Regions from separate parts of the Bradyrhizobium sp. AZCC 2262 genome, predicted to be linked through region 3. Evidence: predicted binding sites of a transcription regulator. Region 3 holds the regulator's gene; each other region holds the start of a gene.
What was found. The regulator LexA, encoded in region 3, represses DNA repair genes until DNA is damaged. The targets are predictions, from matches to a motif close to TGTTCNNNNTGTGTTCNG.
Positions count from the first base shown of each region.

Region 1: the regulator LexA is predicted to act here: its motif matches at 3,610-3,627, upstream of V1283_RS41085 (ATP-dependent Clp protease adaptor ClpS).
Region 2: the regulator LexA is predicted to act here: its motif matches at 2,590-2,607, upstream of uvrA (excinuclease ABC subunit UvrA).

Region 1 covers NZ_JAZHRT010000001.1:8,744,316-8,750,083, forward strand. The annotation lists gene V1283_RS41070 (hypothetical protein) at 45-179, shown strand; gene V1283_RS41075 (VOC family protein) at 357-1,322, opposite strand; gene V1283_RS41080 (hypothetical protein) at 1,501-1,785, shown strand; gene V1283_RS41085 (ATP-dependent Clp protease adaptor ClpS) at 1,824-3,566, opposite strand; gene V1283_RS41090 (thiamine pyrophosphate-binding protein) at 4,019-4,585, shown strand; gene V1283_RS41095 (thiamine pyrophosphate-dependent enzyme) at 4,582-5,181, shown strand; gene V1283_RS41100 (LysR family transcriptional regulator) at 5,314-5,768, opposite strand, start outside.
Region 2 covers NZ_JAZHRT010000001.1:3,216,079-3,221,846, reverse strand. The annotation lists gene V1283_RS15205 (single-stranded DNA-binding protein) at 1-220, opposite strand, end outside; gene V1283_RS15200 (outer membrane protein) at 777-1,526, shown strand; gene V1283_RS15195 (outer membrane protein) at 1,757-2,413, shown strand; gene uvrA (excinuclease ABC subunit UvrA) at 2,695-5,679, shown strand; gene V1283_RS15185 (hypothetical protein) at 5,692-5,768, shown strand, end outside.
Region 3 covers NZ_JAZHRT010000001.1:3,922,871-3,928,638, forward strand. The annotation lists gene V1283_RS18690 (NADH:flavin oxidoreductase/NADH oxidase) at 1-468, opposite strand, end outside; gene V1283_RS18695 (hypothetical protein) at 531-830, opposite strand; gene V1283_RS18700 (HAD-IA family hydrolase) at 1,009-1,632, shown strand; gene V1283_RS18705 (molybdopterin molybdotransferase MoeA) at 1,746-2,957, shown strand; gene lexA (transcriptional repressor LexA) at 3,171-3,872, shown strand; gene V1283_RS18715 (hypothetical protein) at 4,096-4,512, shown strand; gene V1283_RS18720 (hypothetical protein) at 4,550-4,831, shown strand; gene V1283_RS18725 (ComEC/Rec2 family competence protein) at 4,900-5,768, opposite strand, start outside.

The DNA.
Region 1 (5,768 bases), 4.8 Mb from region 3:
GCAGCATTAAGTTCCGGCGTCACCATCAACCCAGGGAGATCGACATGGCCAAAGGCGAGCAAAGAGGCAATCGGGAAACCAAGAAACCCAAGAAAGAGAAGATCAAGGTGATTGCCGCGGCACCAAGCCAGAAGGGTGCGGGCTGGCAGCCGACCTTGAGTTCCGGCAAAAAGAAGTAATGACGGATACCCCTTGGTTGGGGCGGGTCCTCATTTCCGAACCTTCGGCCGCATACTCAGCCGATGGCGGCGTGTTGGCCGGCTGCCGTCCCCGCGCATCGGCCATGGAACCCATCCTCTCGGCGTGGATTCGGATCGTGGTGAGCGGCGTGGGTGACCAGACCATGCCTGCCGGCATCAGATCTTGATCAGCCGCAGCTTCGTGCCCCAGGGATCGACAGTCTCGATGCCGTTCTCGATCGCCGCAGCCGGCGCGCCCGCCTGCCGTAGACGCAGCGTTTGGGCCTCGAGAATTTGCTGCGCCGCGACCTCCAGCGAAAACCACGCGAGCCCGGTGGCTGTGGCATCGCGCGGGCCGGCGCCGGCGCTCTGCCAGACGTTGATCGCGAGGTGATGGTGATAACGCCCGGAGGAAAGGAACGCGGCGCCGCTGCGCTTGCGGGTCGGGTCGAGACCAATGGTGCCGCTGTAGAAGCGGTCGGCCTGTTCGAGGTCGCCGACGCGCAGGTGCATGTGGCCGATGCGCAGGTCATCGGGGGCCTTGGCATAGTTGGTCGTGTGCGTGTCCGCCAGCGCCAGCAGGCCGTCGATGTCGAGCTGGTCGGTTGCCATTGCGACCGAGCCGGCTTCCCATTTCCAGAGCTCGGGCGCGCGATCGGCATAGACCTCGATGCCGTTGCCTTCGGGGTCGTCGAGATAGACGGACTCGCTGACGAGGTGGTCGGCGAAGCCGGACAGCGGGATCCTGTTTTTCGCCGCGTGCACCAGCCAGCGCGCGAGGTCCTTGCGCGTCGGCATCAGGAACGCCGTGTGATAAAGTCCCGCCGCGTTCCGCGCCTCGCGCGGTGCGCTCTCGCGCCGCTGCAGATGGAGCAGCGCCACGCCACCCGTGCCGAGGAGCGCGCCCATTATCGAGCGCGTCATGACGGTCAGGCCAATCGCGTCGCGATAGTAATCGGCGACCTTGTCGAGGTCGCGCACCCGCAAGTTCACCATGCCGATCCGCATCGGCGTCCGGCTGGCGAAGGTCGGCCCGCCGCCGCCCGCGGTCCCCTCGGCTTGCGCTGCCGCCATGGCGGCCGCGGTCAGCGACGAGGCGCCGGCGAGGTGAAGCAGCGTACGCCGCGTCAGGTCGATGGTCATGAAGGCTCCCTTTGACGACCGGTTGAGCGAAGCAAATCCTGCGCCGATCTGATCGCTGCCATCGCCCAACATACGGCCTGTCCGCCGGTTGTCGCAAATGTCGCGATATCAGTCCCGGAACCATCGTTGCGACGGGACGTTTGCTCCAGGCAAGCCATTTCAACGATTGGAGATCACAATGACGCGCGTCGCGGCAGTGATTGTCGTTGGACTATTGAGCGTGAGCGCCGCTACCGCCCAGTCTACCGGGACATCGGCTGCGAAGCCGGAAACGGCCTGCACCACCTCGCCGGCGGCAACGACCGGAAGCGGCGAGGAAAAGACCGCAAACTCAATGGCCGCTGAGAAGAGCGCCGTGTTGCCAGATGCCGGCGGATCCAACTCGGCTGCGCCCACAGTGCAGAGCGGCGGCAAGCCATTGAAGGTCGACCCGAACTGCCCGCCGGATTCCAAGCCGAAGTAAATGTTCCTTCGATCCGCCAATCTCGCGGGTGGTAACTGTCACACCTCGGCTGTCGCCTGCGCCGTTTCGCGCGCACCTCCGAGCAGCTTGATATTGAGCTTGCCGCTCGCGAACAGCATGTCATCGAGCGCTTCGCCGAGATCGGCTGACTTGATTGCCGTACCGCCATCCCGGCCAATGCCGGCTTGCGCGGTTCGCCGCATCAACTCCTTGATGAAGGCGGCGCTGACGCCTCTGGTCCGCCGGACGGCTTCGTCGATCAGGGTTTCGTCGAGCCGCAGCCCCTTGCCGTAGAGCTGAACCAGCTTCCTTCGGCCGGTGTCATCCGGCAGCGGAATTTCAATCGCCTGATCGACCCGGCCAGGTCGGTTGGCCAGCGCGCCCTCGAGCTGTTCGGGCCGGTTGGTAGTTAGGACAAACAGAATGTCCGCATCCTCTTTCAAACCGTCCATCTCGTTGAGAAGATTGTTGAGCATCGATTCTTCGCATGGCCCCATCATCTCGCGATCGGTTGCGATGAGATCGACATCCTCGATGATCACCATGGCCGGCTGCAACAGGCGAGCGAGGTTCATGTAGGCTCCGAGCAACTCAACCTGCGCGGCCATGATGATCAACGTCGTGTGGCCGGGCAGGTTGCTGGCGAGGTAGCGAATGGTATGGGTCTTCCCGGTGCCGGGCGGTCCGTACAGCAGGATTCCCTTGCGGGTCGATTGACCGAGCTGGCGCAGTTTTGTGCGATGCTGCACAAAGTTCAGGATGTTGCGGTCGAGCAGCTTCAGTGTTGCGTCGGGCAAGATCACGTTGGCGCGTTCAACGGGCGGCAGCTTGTGGACCATAAGGCCTCGCGACCTTCCGCGATAATTCGCGCCCCCGTCGAACGACAGGATCTTACCCCGGTAGCTATTCGCGGCGTTGACCGCGTCCTCGATAGCGATGAAGCAGCGCCTCACGAACTCCGCTCCCGCCGCTCCGGCAGACGCCGCGATTTCAATGCGAACACCCGTTTCTTCACCATGTTCGCGATGAGCAGAGAGCAAGACCGCATATCGCAGGTCTTCGGCGCCACACAGCCATAGTCCATTGTCGAGGCATTTGACCGGCTCGGCTTCGCCAATCTCCACATCATGGTATTGCGCTGGCGCGATGGCATGAGCGGCCTGTCCAGCACTCGTCAGCGAGGCGAAGGTGAGGGTCTCGTAGCGGTGGCGCTCCTGAATGCCGAAGAACCTGATGCGCTGGATGGAGAACAACTTGTCCACCGCCACCTGAACGTCGGCGCGCATATGCCCGGGAAACTGCCGCGACGTCGCGACCAGTCGATCGAGAGGGACGCCGGCGAAATGCCATCCAATGGCCGTGCAGGCAAAGTCGAACCGCTTTGTTTCCGTGATGGCACCGAGGTTTTCTGCGGCCGCCAGAAGGCAGTCCTCGCAGACCAGTGCCGCCTTGCCGACCCAACGGAGCGGGTCTTCGGAAAAATTGCCGCACAGCTTGCAGCGATCACTCCCCATGTCATCGCCGGCGCGGGCCGTGATCGCCAGTTGATGGCCCGATGCCCGGATCCGCTCCTGTGCAGCCTGCAACAGCGCCTCCGCGACAGTGCGCGGATACGTGCCGCAAACCGCCGTCCCCCTCCTTTCGATGGCGATCATCACTTCAATGGCGTCGCTGGACGGTTGGCTGAATACCGAGCGTAGCAGACCGATCACAAAATCCTGCGGGGTGTTCTCGTCATTATGAAGAACGAGCTGAACGTAACCAGGCTGAAGGCGATCCATTGAAAAACTCCGGAAGTGAACTGAAACAGCTTGTGTGATGCACAAGAACAAATCGGGAACAATCTTCAATAACCCGCAGAGGTTGTCAAGAGTAAATCCTGTAAGGTGGGGATTAACCGAGCCTGATGCCGCACGGATGCAGCAGGATTCCGGATGTGATTGCCAGTCGGCAAATCACTCGCTTCGCGCGTCGCGGTGTCAGTTTCTCTCGCGGAAATAGTCCGCTCGTGCCGTGCCCGCCATTCAGGAAGACGCTACGCGAGAGATGGTGGGCACGGCGCCAGTGCGCCTTTGCCCCGCCTACGACTGAGATGCTGCCCAGAACTTGCAACCCCACATCAGCCTTTCAATTTTGCGATAGAAGCCATGTCCACATTCAAATTCCTCGAACCCCCGCCACGATCTATTCTCCGTACAAATCAACCCTGAAGTGGCAGAGGAAATTGAGTCCGATGGCGGAAGCAGCAAAATCACGTGGCGAGGCGCCGGCCGCGTTGCCGACGTGGCCGGACGAAATCTACCACGTCCTCAAGGACGCCGGCATTCGCCAGGTCGCGATGGTGCCGGATGCCGGCCACAGCCGCCTGATCCGATCCTTCGAGGCCGATCCCGAAACCCGCGTCGTGACGCTGACGACGGAAGAAGAGGGCGTGGCGATGCTGGCGGGCGCATGGCTCGGCGGCGAGCGCGGCGTTCTGCTGCTGCAGTCGAGCGGTGTCGGCAACTGCATCAACATGTTGTCGCTGCCCGTCATCTGCCACATGCCGCTGTTGATGATCGTCACCATGCGCGGCGATTGGGGCGAGTTCAATCCGTGGCAGATCCCGATGGGGCAGGGCACGCGGCCCTCGCTGGAGGCCATGGGCGTGATCGTGAACAAGGTGGACGAGCCCGATCTGGTCGCTTCCGCCGTGCAGGGCGCGGCGAATCTTGCCTTCAACACCTGGAAGCCGGTAGCGGTCCTGCTCGGACAGCGCGTGCTCGGCGCCAAGAATTTCAAGGAGCTTGCCCGCAAATGACCAATCCCAACGCCCTTCTACATCGCCGGGACGTCGTCAACGAGCTCCTGCGTGACCGCGCCGACCTCCTCGTCATCGCCGGCCTCGGCGCGCCGAACTGGGACGTCTCCGCCGCCGGCGATCATCCCAACAATTTCCCGCTCTGGGGCGCCATGGGCGGCGCCTCGATGATCGGGCTCGGACTGGCGCTGGCGCAGCCGAAGCGAAAAGTGCTCGTCGTCACCGGCGACGGCGAGATGCTGATGAATATCGGCTCGCTCGCGTCAATCGCGGTGGAAGCGCCGAAGAATCTGACGATCGCCGTCCTCGACAATGAGCGTTTTGGCGAGACCGGCATGCAGAAAACCCCGACCGCCTCCGGCGTCGATCTCGCCGCCATCGCCACCGCCTGCGGCATCCGCACTTCGCGCATCGTCCGCACGATGGCGGAAGTCACCGAGCTGCGCGACCTCGCACACGAGGGACGGGGAACGGCATTCGCCCAGATCAAGATCAATCCCGAGGCGCTGGTCTTCGTAATGCCGCCGGCCGACGGCGTCATCCTGACGACGCGCTTCCGGCAATCGGTGCTAGGCGACGAGGCGCTGTTTAATTGAGGGATGGCGCTGCGACCAATGCCGTCATGCCCGGGGTCGTCCCGGGCATCCACGTCCTTGGCCGCCATTATGCGAGAAAGACGTGGATGGCCGGGTCAAGCCCGGCCATGACGAACAGTGAGCAAGATGGCGCTACGCCGTCATGTTGATCTTCCACAGACCTTCCTTCGAGAGCTGCTGAATCTCGGACACGATCAGCGTCGCAATCGTCGTCGTCGCGATCGACGGCGGATGGGCGATCGGCGAGGCCAGGATCAGTTCGCGCGACACCGAGGGACTGACGGCGGCCATCTCCAGCCGTTTCGCCGCCACCTCGGTGCGGATCGCCGACGGCGGCAACAGCGTATAGCCGAGCCCTTCCTCCATCAGGCTGATCTGGGCGCGATAGGAATCCACCTCGATCATGGCGTCGAGCTTCAATTTCTCGCGCGCCAGCGCCTTCGCCAGCAGCGCCCGCAAGCCGTGCGAGATGCTCGGCAGGATCAGCTTCTGCTTCGCCAGCCATTTGAGCTCGACCTGCTTCCGCTTGCTCAGGCCAGAGCCGGGCGGCCCGACGGCGACGATATCCTCGCGGCCGATCGACTGGA
Region 2 (5,768 bases), 710 kb from region 3:
TCTTCAGATATTGCTCGGCGACCTTGCAGAGTCCCTCGTTGAAGATCACGACGCGGTGCCACTCGGTCTTTTCCTTGCGCTCGCCGGTGCCCTTGTCGCGCCAGGTTTCCGACGTCGCGATGCTCAGATTGGCAATCGGCCGCCCGTCCTGTGTCCGCCGGATTTCAGGATCCTTGCCGAGGTTGCCGACCAGAATCACCTTGTTTACGCTTCCCGCCATCGCCGCTCTCCACTCGATATCGCCGGGCAAAAATCACTGGTCGAGCCCGCCAAGTGCCGGCCGCCTTCAATTCCTGACCTGTCGCCAGTTTCTTGACCTGTCGCCTTGTCCGCTCGCTGCGTCCGCATCAGGACATCTGAAACGACCCTATACGCTCGCAAAGCCCGCCGACTTAGCGATCCCTCGGCAAGTCTGCGGTTATCCACATATAGCATCGCCCCTGCAGGTGTTCCAGCTTTGTTCCGGAATCTCACGTCGCTATGGGGTCGACTGGGGGTCGTCTCGGGGCCGACTCGCCATTCAACTATATGGCGACCTCAGTTCGCCACAATCGAGCCCAGAAAATGACAAAATGGAACTGAAAGTTCCGCCCGCTAGCGTGAATAACGTAAGTATATCATGAGCTTGACTCCATATTTTGGGTCACAAGTGTTGCAATTTGGAGACGCAATTTTTGAGCGAGTCACGCTATAAAATTACCTACCGGCGCGGGCGCTCGCGTCATCACGGCAACGCTTCGGGACCAACGGAAGCGGGCAAGAGCTGGAGATAGAGGATGAAGAAGTTTCTGTTAGGTACGGTTGCTCTCATCGCGTTCGCGGCACCAGCGGCGGCTGCCGACCTCGCGGCGCGTCCTTACGTCAAGGCCCCGCCGACACCGATCGCCGTCGTGTACGACTGGAGCGGCTTCTATATCGGCGCCAACGGTGGTTGGGGTTCGAGCCGCAAGTGCTGGGATTCGGTGGCGCCTGCTCTCTTTATCGGCGGTGAGGGTTGCCATGACGCGACCGGCGGCACCGCCGGTGGTCAGATCGGTTATCGCTGGCAGACCGGCACCTGGGTGTTCGGTATTGAAGGCCAGGGCAACTGGGCGGACTTCAGGGGCAGCAACGCGAGCACGCTCTTCCTCGGCTCCAGGAACGAATCGAAGATCGATGCATTCGGCCTGATTACCGGCCAGGTCGGTTGGGCCGCCAACAACGTTCTGTTCTACGTCAAGGGCGGCGCGGCCGTCACCGCGGATCGTTTCCGCATCGTCGATATTCCCACGGGCATCGTCACCGGCACCACCGGTGATGACACCCGCTGGGGTGGCGTGGTCGGTGTCGGCCTCGAATACGGCTTCGCTCCGAACTGGTCGGCCGCCATCGAATACGACCACCTGTTCATGCAGGACCGCACCTACACCTTCATCTCTCCGGTGGGTGGCGGCTTCTTCGCCGCCGATCGCATCCGTCAGGACGTCGACCTCGTCACGGTTCGCGTCAACTACCGCTGGGGTGGCCCGGTCATCGCGAAGTACTGATCGCGACACAGCAAACGGAATACGGAAAGGCCGGCTCAACGCCGGCCTTTTTGTTTGGTTGTACCGCAGGATTACGCGCACCCGCTGCGGTTGCAGATTACCTATCTTTTGCCGCGGATGTGGTTTTTCGGCGACAGCCTTATGCGATGACTTCACGCTATATGCGCAAGCAACCTCAAATTGACTACGCGCATAGTTGCGTTGGAAATCCCGAAGGAAGGAAGAAGAACGTGAAGAAAATTCTGCTGACGACGACCGCTCTTATCGCGCTTGGGATCGCCCCTGCGGCCGCCGCAGATCTGGCTGCACGGCCCTATACCAAGGCGCCGCCGATGGCAGTTGCGATCAATAACTGGAGCGGGTTCTACATCGGCGCGATGGGCGGCTACGCCCAGGAAAACTCCGACGGCCTGGGCACGCTTAGCGGGGGCTTCGCCGGCGGCACCGCTGGCTACAACTGGCAAATGGGTAACGTCGTGCTCGGCATCGAAGCGGATGCCGCCTGGGCTGACGTGGGCGCCACCGTGGGCATCGTGGGCCTCGCCTCGGTCAGCGACAAGATTCGCGACATGGGCACCGTTCGTGGCCGCGTCGGCTATGCCTTCGATCAGGTCCTGGTCTACGGCACCGGCGGCTACGCCTGGGCCGACAACCGCATGACCGCCACGTTGCTCGGCCTGAGCGCTTCGGACAGCCACTTCCACTCCGGCTGGACCGTCGGCGCTGGTGTCGAGGTCATGTTCGCACCGAAATGGTCGGTCAAGGCCGAGTACCTCTATCGCAGCTTCCAGGGCGAAACCTACAATTTCCCTGGCATTGTCGTGGGCGTTGCGAGCGGAACGCTCAACCTGAACAGCGTTCAGGTCGGCGTGAACTATCACTTCTAAGACTTCCCGCTGATCCAAGTATTCCCGCTGAAAATGCCTGCGCCTCCGTTCCGCGATCCGGAACGGAGGCGAATTTATTTGGGGAGTTCCGATCGGAGCTGCTGACTGCTGCTGCCAAAGAAGGACAGCACAAACAATCCGTTGATGATTCGCACGCGGCACTGGAAATCCCTCGTCGTTCTTCCTATGTTCCGACTTTCAATCATCGGCGCCTGATCCCGGTTCTCGCGGGCAATGCGCGCCCAACGTGGCGCGTCTCCCACGCGTCTGGAAATGCCGATATGGATGAAGTGCTCAGGGCGAAGCGCCAACCACCCGCCGGCTCCGCATCACGCGCGATAACCATCCGCGGCGCGCGCGAGCACAATCTCAAGAACGTCGACGTCGAGATTCCGCGGGACAAACTCGCGGTGTTCACCGGCCTGTCCGGCTCCGGCAAATCCTCGCTCGCGTTCGATACGATCTATGCCGAAGGCCAGCGCCGCTACGTCGAATCACTCTCGGCCTATGCGCGCCAGTTCCTGGAGATGATGCAGAAGCCGGATGTCGACCAGATCGACGGTCTGTCGCCTGCGATCTCGATCGAGCAGAAGACCACGTCGAAAAACCCGCGCTCCACCGTCGGCACCGTCACCGAGATCTACGACTACATGCGGCTATTGTGGGCGCGCGTCGGCGTACCCTATTCGCCCGCGACGGGGCTGCCGATCGAAAGCCAGATCGTCTCGCAGATGGTCGACCGCGTGCTTGATCTGCCCGAAGGCACGCGGCTCTATCTGCTGGCGCCGGTCGTGCGCGGCCGCAAGGGCGAGTACAAGAAGGAGCTCGCCGAATACCTCAAGAAGGGCTTTCAGCGCGTCAAGATCGACGGCACCTTCTATGAGCTTTCGGAAGCGCCAACGCTGGACAAGAAATTCCCGCACGACATCGACGTGGTCGTCGACCGCATCGTGGTCCGTCCGGACATCGGCCAGCGCCTCGCCGAAAGCTTTGAGACCGCGCTGAAGCTCGCCGAAGGCCTGGCCGTGATCGAATACGCCGACGCGCCGGCAGGCGCTGCGGAAGAGAAAAAGTCCGACAAGAAGACCGCAAAAATCCACGACAAGAGCGGGCCGGAACGGATTCTGTTCTCGGAAAAATTCGCATGCCCGGTTTCCGGCTTCACGATCCCCGAGATCGAGCCGCGGCTGTTCTCGTTCAACAACCCCTACGGCGCCTGCCCGGCCTGCGGCGGCCTCGGCGTCGAGCAGCACATCGACGAGGACCTCGTCATTCCCGACAAGGAGATGACCTTGCGCAAGGGCGCGATCGCGCCGTGGGCAAAATCGTCCTCGCCCTATTACATCCAGACGCTGACCGCGCTCGGCAAATTCTACAAGTTCACGCTCGACACCAAGTGGAAGGACCTGCCGAAGAAGACGCAAGCCGCCCTCCTCACCGGCTCCGGCGACGACGAGATCAAGTTCTCCTACGAGGACGGCGTCCGCTCCTACGACACCAAGAAACCGTTCGAGGGCGTCATCACCAATCTCGAGCGCCGCTATCGCGAAACCGAGAGCGAATGGGCGCGGGAGGAACTGGCAAAGTATTTCTCCGACATCCCCTGCGCGGGCTGCAACGGCCACCGGCTCAAGCCCGAGGCGCTGTGCGTCAAGATCGGCGGCAAGCATATCGGCGAGATCTCGGAATTGTCGGTGCTCCGGGCCGGCGAATGGTTCGAGACCGTGCCGAAGGCGCTGAACGCCCAGCAGAACGAGATCGCCGCGCGCGTGCTGAAGGAAATCCGCGAGCGGTTGTCGTTCCTGCTCGACGTCGGCCTGAATTATCTCACGCTCGCGCGCGCCTCCGGCACGTTGAGCGGCGGCGAAAGCCAGCGTATCCGCCTCGCCTCCCAGATCGGCTCGGGTCTCACCGGCGTGCTCTACGTGCTGGACGAGCCCTCGATCGGCCTGCACCAGCGCGACAATGCGCGGCTATTGGAAACGCTGAAGCGGCTGCGCGACCTCGGCAATACCGTGATCGTGGTCGAGCACGACGAGGACGCGATTCGCCTCGCTGACTACGTGCTCGACATCGGTCCCGGCGCGGGCATGCATGGCGGCCACATCGTGGCGCAGGGTACGCCCGCCGAGATCATGAAGAACCCGAACTCGCTGACGGGCAAATACCTCACCGGCGAGATGTCGGTAGCGATCCCCGAGCGCAAGCCGCCGAACCACAGGCGCACCATCAAGGTCGTCAACGCCCGCGGCAACAATCTGAAGAACGTCTCGGCGGAAATTCCGCTCGGCCTGTTCACCTGCGTCACCGGCGTCTCCGGCGGCGGCAAGTCGACGCTTTTGATCGACACGCTCTACAAGGCGATCGCCCGCAAGCTCAACAACGCCAGCGAGGGCGCCGCACCTCATGACCGTATCGAGGGGCTGGAGCATATCGACAAGATCATCGACATCGACCAGTCACCGATCGGCCGCACGCCGCGTTCCAACCCCGCGACCTATACCGGCGCCTTCACGCCGATCCGCGAATGGTTCGCCGGCCTGCCCGAGGCGAAAGCGCGCGGCTACGAGCCGGGACGGTTCTCCTTCAACGTCAAGGGCGGCCGCTGCGAGGCCTGCCAGGGCGACGGCGTCATCAAGATCGAGATGCACTTCCTGCCCGACGTCTACGTCACCTGCGACACCTGCAAGGGCAAGCGCTACAACCGCGAGACGCTGGAAGTCCTGTTCAAGGGCAAGAGCATCGCCGACGTGCTCGACATGACGGTGGAAGAAGCCGCCGAATTCTTCAAGGCGGTCCCGCGCGTGCGCGAGACGTTCAAGACGCTGCATCGTGTCGGCCTAGACTATATCCATGTAGGCCAGCAGGCGACGACGCTCTCCGGCGGTGAAGCCCAGCGCGTCAAGCTTGCCAAGGAACTGTCAAAGCGCGCGACGGGACGCACGCTCTACATCCTCGACGAGCCGACCACGGGGCTTCATTTCCACGACGTCGCAAAGCTTCTGGAAGTGCTGCACGAGTTGGTCTCGCAGGGCAACACGGTGGTAGTGATCGAGCACAATCTGGAGGTCATCAAGACCGCCGACTGGGTGATCGACCTCGGCCCCGAAGGCGGCGACGGCGGCGGCGAGATCGTCGCCTGGGGTCCGCCGGAGGACATTGTGAAAGCGCCGCGGAGCTATACGGGGAAATTCCTGGCGCCGGTGCTGAAGAAGGCGGATGGCAAGCCGCGGAAGAGCAGCAGCGCCAGTGAGGCGGCGGAGTGAGAGGACAATGTTGTGCAAACTTCGACGAAGTTGAAGGCGGTGTATGCGATCCATCCACCCCTTCGGATGGACTCTGACATATCCTCACA
Region 3 (5,768 bases):
GCCCCGCGCCAGCGCCTGCGGCACCGGCCATTTCTCGCTATGGGCGATCGCACTCGGCGCCACCGGCTGCCACGCGTCCCAGTCCTCGATGTCTGATGTCCGCTGCAGCGGGCGGTCGCCCTCCCACGGTCGCGTCACGCGCGCCTTGCGGCCGGAATGGCCGAGCTGAATGCCGGCGACTGAATTCTGCTGCCTGATGAATTTGACAAGGCGGCCGAGCGGTTCGACGAAGGCATCATCCCAGATGCCGAGATCGCCGACTGTGCCGCAGCCGCGCCGCTCGACCTTGGTCGATTCCACGACCACGAGGCCGGCGCCGCCGGCGGCGAACTTGCCGGCATTCATCAGGTGCCAGTCGGTCGGAAAACCCTTCACCGCCGAATATTGATGCATCGGCGGCACCACGATGCGATTTTTCAGCGTCACGCCGCGGATCGTCATCGGGGAAAACAGCAGCCTTTCCGTCATGTCATTTCCTCGCATCGGGCATCATTATCCCGGCACTGCGCCGGGAAGTGCCTTCTTAATTATTACTTTGCGGCGCCCTCGGCGGATTTGGCCTTCGGCTTGGCTGGCGGCGCCTTGGCCGCCGCTTTCGGCGGCGCACTGTCGCTGCGCACCGTTCCCCAGGGGTCCGTCTTCTGTTGTTCCGGTATGTTGCCGAGCGACCTCCGGTAGGCCCGCTCGGCGTCCTTCTCGGCCGCGATTTCCGCAGGCGTCTTGGGCTTGTCGGGCTCACCGTATCTGGCGGGCCCGCCTTGGGCCCAAGCCGGACCGGCGAGTGAGGCGATCACAAATGTTGCGCCCAAGATTCTGCCCAGGATTTTCATGCCGCCACTCCCTATTTCAAACCAAGGCGCTATTTTTGACGCGCTTTCTTCACGCGAGCCGACATCCACTTCGCCCCAAACCGCTATAGCACAGCTCGGACACCGGCTTAAGCGCTGGATCGGGCCGAAATCGGTCCAGCCCGTTGCCCATGCCTGACCAGTTTTGTAAACGATTGCCATGAAAGTGCCGCCCCCCTCCTCCGTCGACGTGTTGCTGTTCGACCTCGGCCGTGTCGTGCTCGATATCAGTTTCGATTCCGTGATGGTGAACTGGGCAGGGCACGCGGGCTGCGAGCCTGCCGACCTCGCCGGGCGCTTTGTCGTCAACGACAGTTTCAAGCATCACGAGACCGGCCGTATCGACGACGCGGCGTTCTTTGCGGGCCTGCGCCAGTCCCTCGACATCGGCCTCACCGACGCGCAGTTCCTGGAAGGCTGGAACGCGATCTTCACCGGCGAGATGCCCGGTATTGCGCCGCTGCTGGCAAGCGCCGCCAAACGCATGCCGCTCTATGCGTTTTCCAACACCAATCCGGCCCATGTCGCGCATTTCTCGCAGGCCTATGCCGACGTACTCAGCCATTTCCGCCAGATATTCCTGTCCTCGAGCATCGGTTTGCGCAAACCCGACGCGGAGGCCTATGATCATGTGGTAAAGGCGATCGGCGTGCCGGCGTCGCGGATCCTGTTCTTCGACGACTCGGCCGCCAATATCGAAGGTGCGCGGGCGCGCGGCCTTTGTGCCATCCACGTGACATCGACGGATGACGTGGCAAGGGCACTGACCGCACTTGAAGTTTAGAGCGCGATGACGTTGCTTCGAACCGTCATCCCGCTCTATCCCTTTGATTTGAGCATAATCTATTCGGAAAACCGGTGTCCACCTTTCCGGATCATGCTCCTGGAGGTCTGCCCGTGGCCTTGATGCCTGTCGCCGATGCGCTTGCTGCGATCCTTGCCGGCGCGGTCCCCCTGCCCGAGGAAATGATCGCGCTCGACGATGCCTTTCATCGCGTGCTGGCGCGCGACGTCGCGGCACGGCGGACGCAGCCGCCGCAGGCGATGTCGGCGATGGACGGCTACGCGGTGCGCGCGGCGGATTCCCCCGATCTCTCGGTGCGGCTGAAGGTGATCGGCGAGGTCGCCGCCGGCCGCCCGTTCGAGCGGAAGGTAGGCCGAGGCGAAGCGGTGCGGATCTTCACCGGCGGCGTGATCCCTGATGGCGCCGACGCCGTCATCATCCAGGAGGATACCGGCGTCGACGGCGATCAGATCACCATCACGGAAGCCGCCGTTGCGGGGCGGCATATCCGGCCCGCCGGCGTCGATTTCCGCGAGGGCGATGTTTTGCTCAATCGCGGACGCCGCCTCGCCGACCGCGATCTGTCGCTCGCCGCCGGCATGAACTATCCGGAGCTTGCGGTGCACCGCCGCCCGAAAGTCGCGGTCCTCGGCACCGGCGACGAGTTGGTGATGCCGGGCGAGATCCCCGGCCCTGGCCAGATCGTCTATTCCAACGGCTACGGCTTGCGGGCGCTGGCGCGCGCCGAGGGCGCCGAGGTCGTCGATCTCGGAATCGCCGCCGACACGGTCCCCGCCACCACGCAAGGCATCCGCCGTGCGCGCGAGGCGGACGCGGATATCCTGATCACCATGGGCGGCGCCTCGGTCGGCGACCACGACCTCGTCAAACAGTCGCTGGAGGCCGAGGGCACGACCATGGCGTTCTGGCGCATAGCCATGCGGCCCGGCAAGCCGATGATGCATGGCAGGCTCGGCACGATGCGCGTGATCGGCCTGCCCGGCAATCCCGTCTCTTCCTATGTCTGCGGTTTCCTGTTTCTGGTCCCGTTGATTCGTGCGCTGTCGGGCCGCGACACAATCCATCACCGGCGCGAAAGCGCCCTGTTGGGGCGCGATCTCGCCGCCAACGACCAGCGCGAAGACTATCTTCGCGCACGCCTCGAAGCGCGCGAGGACGGCACGCTGATCGCGGTGCCGGTGAATCTCCAGGATTCATCGCTGCTCGGGAATCTCGCTGCGGCACGGGCACTTGTGATACGTCCGCCGTTCGCGCCGGCTGCCGCAAAGGGTTCGCCTTGCGAGCTGCTCCGGCTGCCGGAATGACGTCCTGAGCGTGCCTGTAAAGGTGGTCTTGGGCCGAAGCCGCGACGCGTTCACCTGAAATTAAGTGGTTGCGGAACACATATCGAACATATAGTGTCCGTTCATGATTTGTTTCGACTGCTAGTGTCTATGACTGGGAGTTTTGGGGACTCTCGTGATGGACCCCAGAGATTCGGGACCGAAAGATTTGTGCCAACCGGGGGAATGCTCGCGATGCTTACGCGCAAACAGTACGAACTTCTGCGTTTCATTAATGAACGGCTGAAAGAGGCCGGCGTACCGCCCTCCTTCGACGAGATGAAGGATGCGCTCGACCTGCGCTCGAAATCCGGAATCCACCGCCTGATTACGGCGCTGGAAGAGCGCGGCTTCATCCGCCGCCTGCCCAACCGCGCCCGCGCCATCGAAGTCATCAAGCTGCCGGAGCTGGCAGCCGCCGGCAACGGCCGCCGCGGCTTCACGCCGAGCGTCATCGAAGGCACGCTCGGCAAGCGCACGGTGAGCGCGCCGACTACCGAGGACGATGGCAATCGCCCGGTCGCCGTCCCCGTGATGGGCCGGATCGCCGCCGGTACGCCGATCGAGGCGCTGCAGACCCGCAGCCACACCATCAGCGTGCCGCCTGACATGCTCGGCTCCGGCGAGCACTACGCGCTCGAAGTGCGCGGCGATTCCATGATCGACGCCGGCATTCTCGACGGCGACATGGCGCTGATCCAGCGCAATGAGACCGCCGACACCGGCGACATCGTGGTGGCGCTGATCGACGAGGAGGAAGCCACGCTAAAGCGCTTCCGCCGCCGCGGCGCCTCGATCGCGCTGGAGCCCGCCAATGCTGCCTACGAAGTCCGCATCCTGCCGCCGAACCGGGTCCGGATTCAGGGCAAATTGATCGGGCTTTACCGCAAATACTGACCGGCTGGCTTTGCGGACACGACTGCGACGCCCCGGCCTTCGGCGAGGGTTTTTTGTGCGCGCCTGGAACCAAGCCGCGTTAGCGCGTTTGTGATTTAGACGTAGTGCGCCAGTCGCAGAATTGCCCAGAAGCAAGAAAACGCTGTGCGCCAAGTCAGCTCTGATAGAGGCCGGTGCCTCCTTCCAGACACGGGTCCGCTATCTCAAACGAGGGAGCCATCCGATGTGTGACTATAGCCTGCATGCGGTGAAGACGCGGCCTGCCCAGGTCGGCGAGACGCTGATCACCACGACATTCCGCGGTACATCGACCCGCGGCTTTGCGTCGGAACGCGAGCCGGCAGTGGCGGTCTGCATGCTTCCCGGCACCGAACTGGCGTTCGCCCAGGACGTCCGATACGACAACCGGTGGATCTGGACGCGAACCACCGACTGGCGGGTCGCCAAGTTCAACCAGATCGAGCCCGAAGTGTCCGATCGCCACCATGACGCGATCGAATTTCCCGACGGAAGCCATGTGCTGGTGACGCAGCTTTGCGAAGGCCAGCGCGCGACCGTGCTGCAATTGCCTGTGACCGAGGGCGAACGTGCGGCGAAGGTGACGGAAGCGCCACCGGCCGAATCCATCGTGACCGGTTAGACGACGCGCTTGATCCGCCGGTTTATGCCGGCGGATCATGCTGATATGGTTTTGTGAGAAACTCGGCACCGAGGGGCGGTCGGTGGTCAACAAAGTCACATGGCAAAGAGCCGGTCGCGTCACGGAACCCGGACGGTACATGTTCCGGTACGGCTGGCTCACCATCACGGCCGAAGATCTCGCGATCTGGCGGCAATTCCCCGAGGCGTCGTTCACGCTGGTCAACCTGCCGTCGACCCCCGACGCGCCCGAGGAATTCCACCTCGGCGCTTTCGAAATACCGGCCCACCCCTCAAGTCCCTCGCTCGACGAGCACTAGTTTTTTGTCTTGACGCGTTTTCTTTACGCGAACCGGCTTCCACTTCGCTCGAAAACGCTATGTTTCGCCTACTCCTCCGCCTGAAGGTCGGCCTCGGCGGGGGTGGCGTCGACGGCGCGCGGCGGCACCACTCGCGGCGCAAGCACGGTGGTGTCTGCCTCGCTCTCGTCGGCGATGGCCGGCGACCACGGGCGGTCGATGCCCCTCGGTTTTGCCGCCTCGACGACAAATCCCTCACGGCCTTGCCGCAACGCCATCGCGCCCTGCCGCCGCAGCCGTTCGGCATTTATGACGGAAGCCGTGCATGAAGCGGGCGCCTGCCGCATGGTCACAATGAGCGCCGCACGCTCGCAATCGTCCGCCAGCGCCTCGGGCTTGTGCGCCTGCGCGATCAGGCCGCCGCCGGTTTGCATCACGCAGCCAAGGTCGTCGCATGAGACGCCTGCGGTGAGCGACGCGTCAGCCGCCGTTCGCGCGTCCGCATCCGCCGCCAGCCACTCCTTCAGCAGGAAGACATCGCGGGAGCCTTTGGCCGCATGCATCAGATGCAGCAGGCCATCCTGCCCGCGGACGCCGACATGGCGGCCGTCGGCGGAGATGAGGATGTCCGGCTGCGGCACCCTCGCCGCCCACAGCGCCGCTACCAGCACCAGCACGGCGCCCGACCAGCGCAGCGGCGTTCGCAACAGGCCGAGCAGGATGATGCCGAGACTGGCCACAATCAGCGGGCCGATGCCGAACGCCGGCACCCGGCCGACCGCGCCAGGCAACGCCGCGACCCATTGGGTTACGGAAATCATCCAGTCGATGCCGACGCCCATGATCGCCCAGAACAGGCGATCGAAGCCGAACGGCATCGCGACGAGACCGAGCAGGCCCGCCGGCATCACGACCGCTGACACCACCGGCATCGCCGCGAGATTGGCCAGCACGCCAT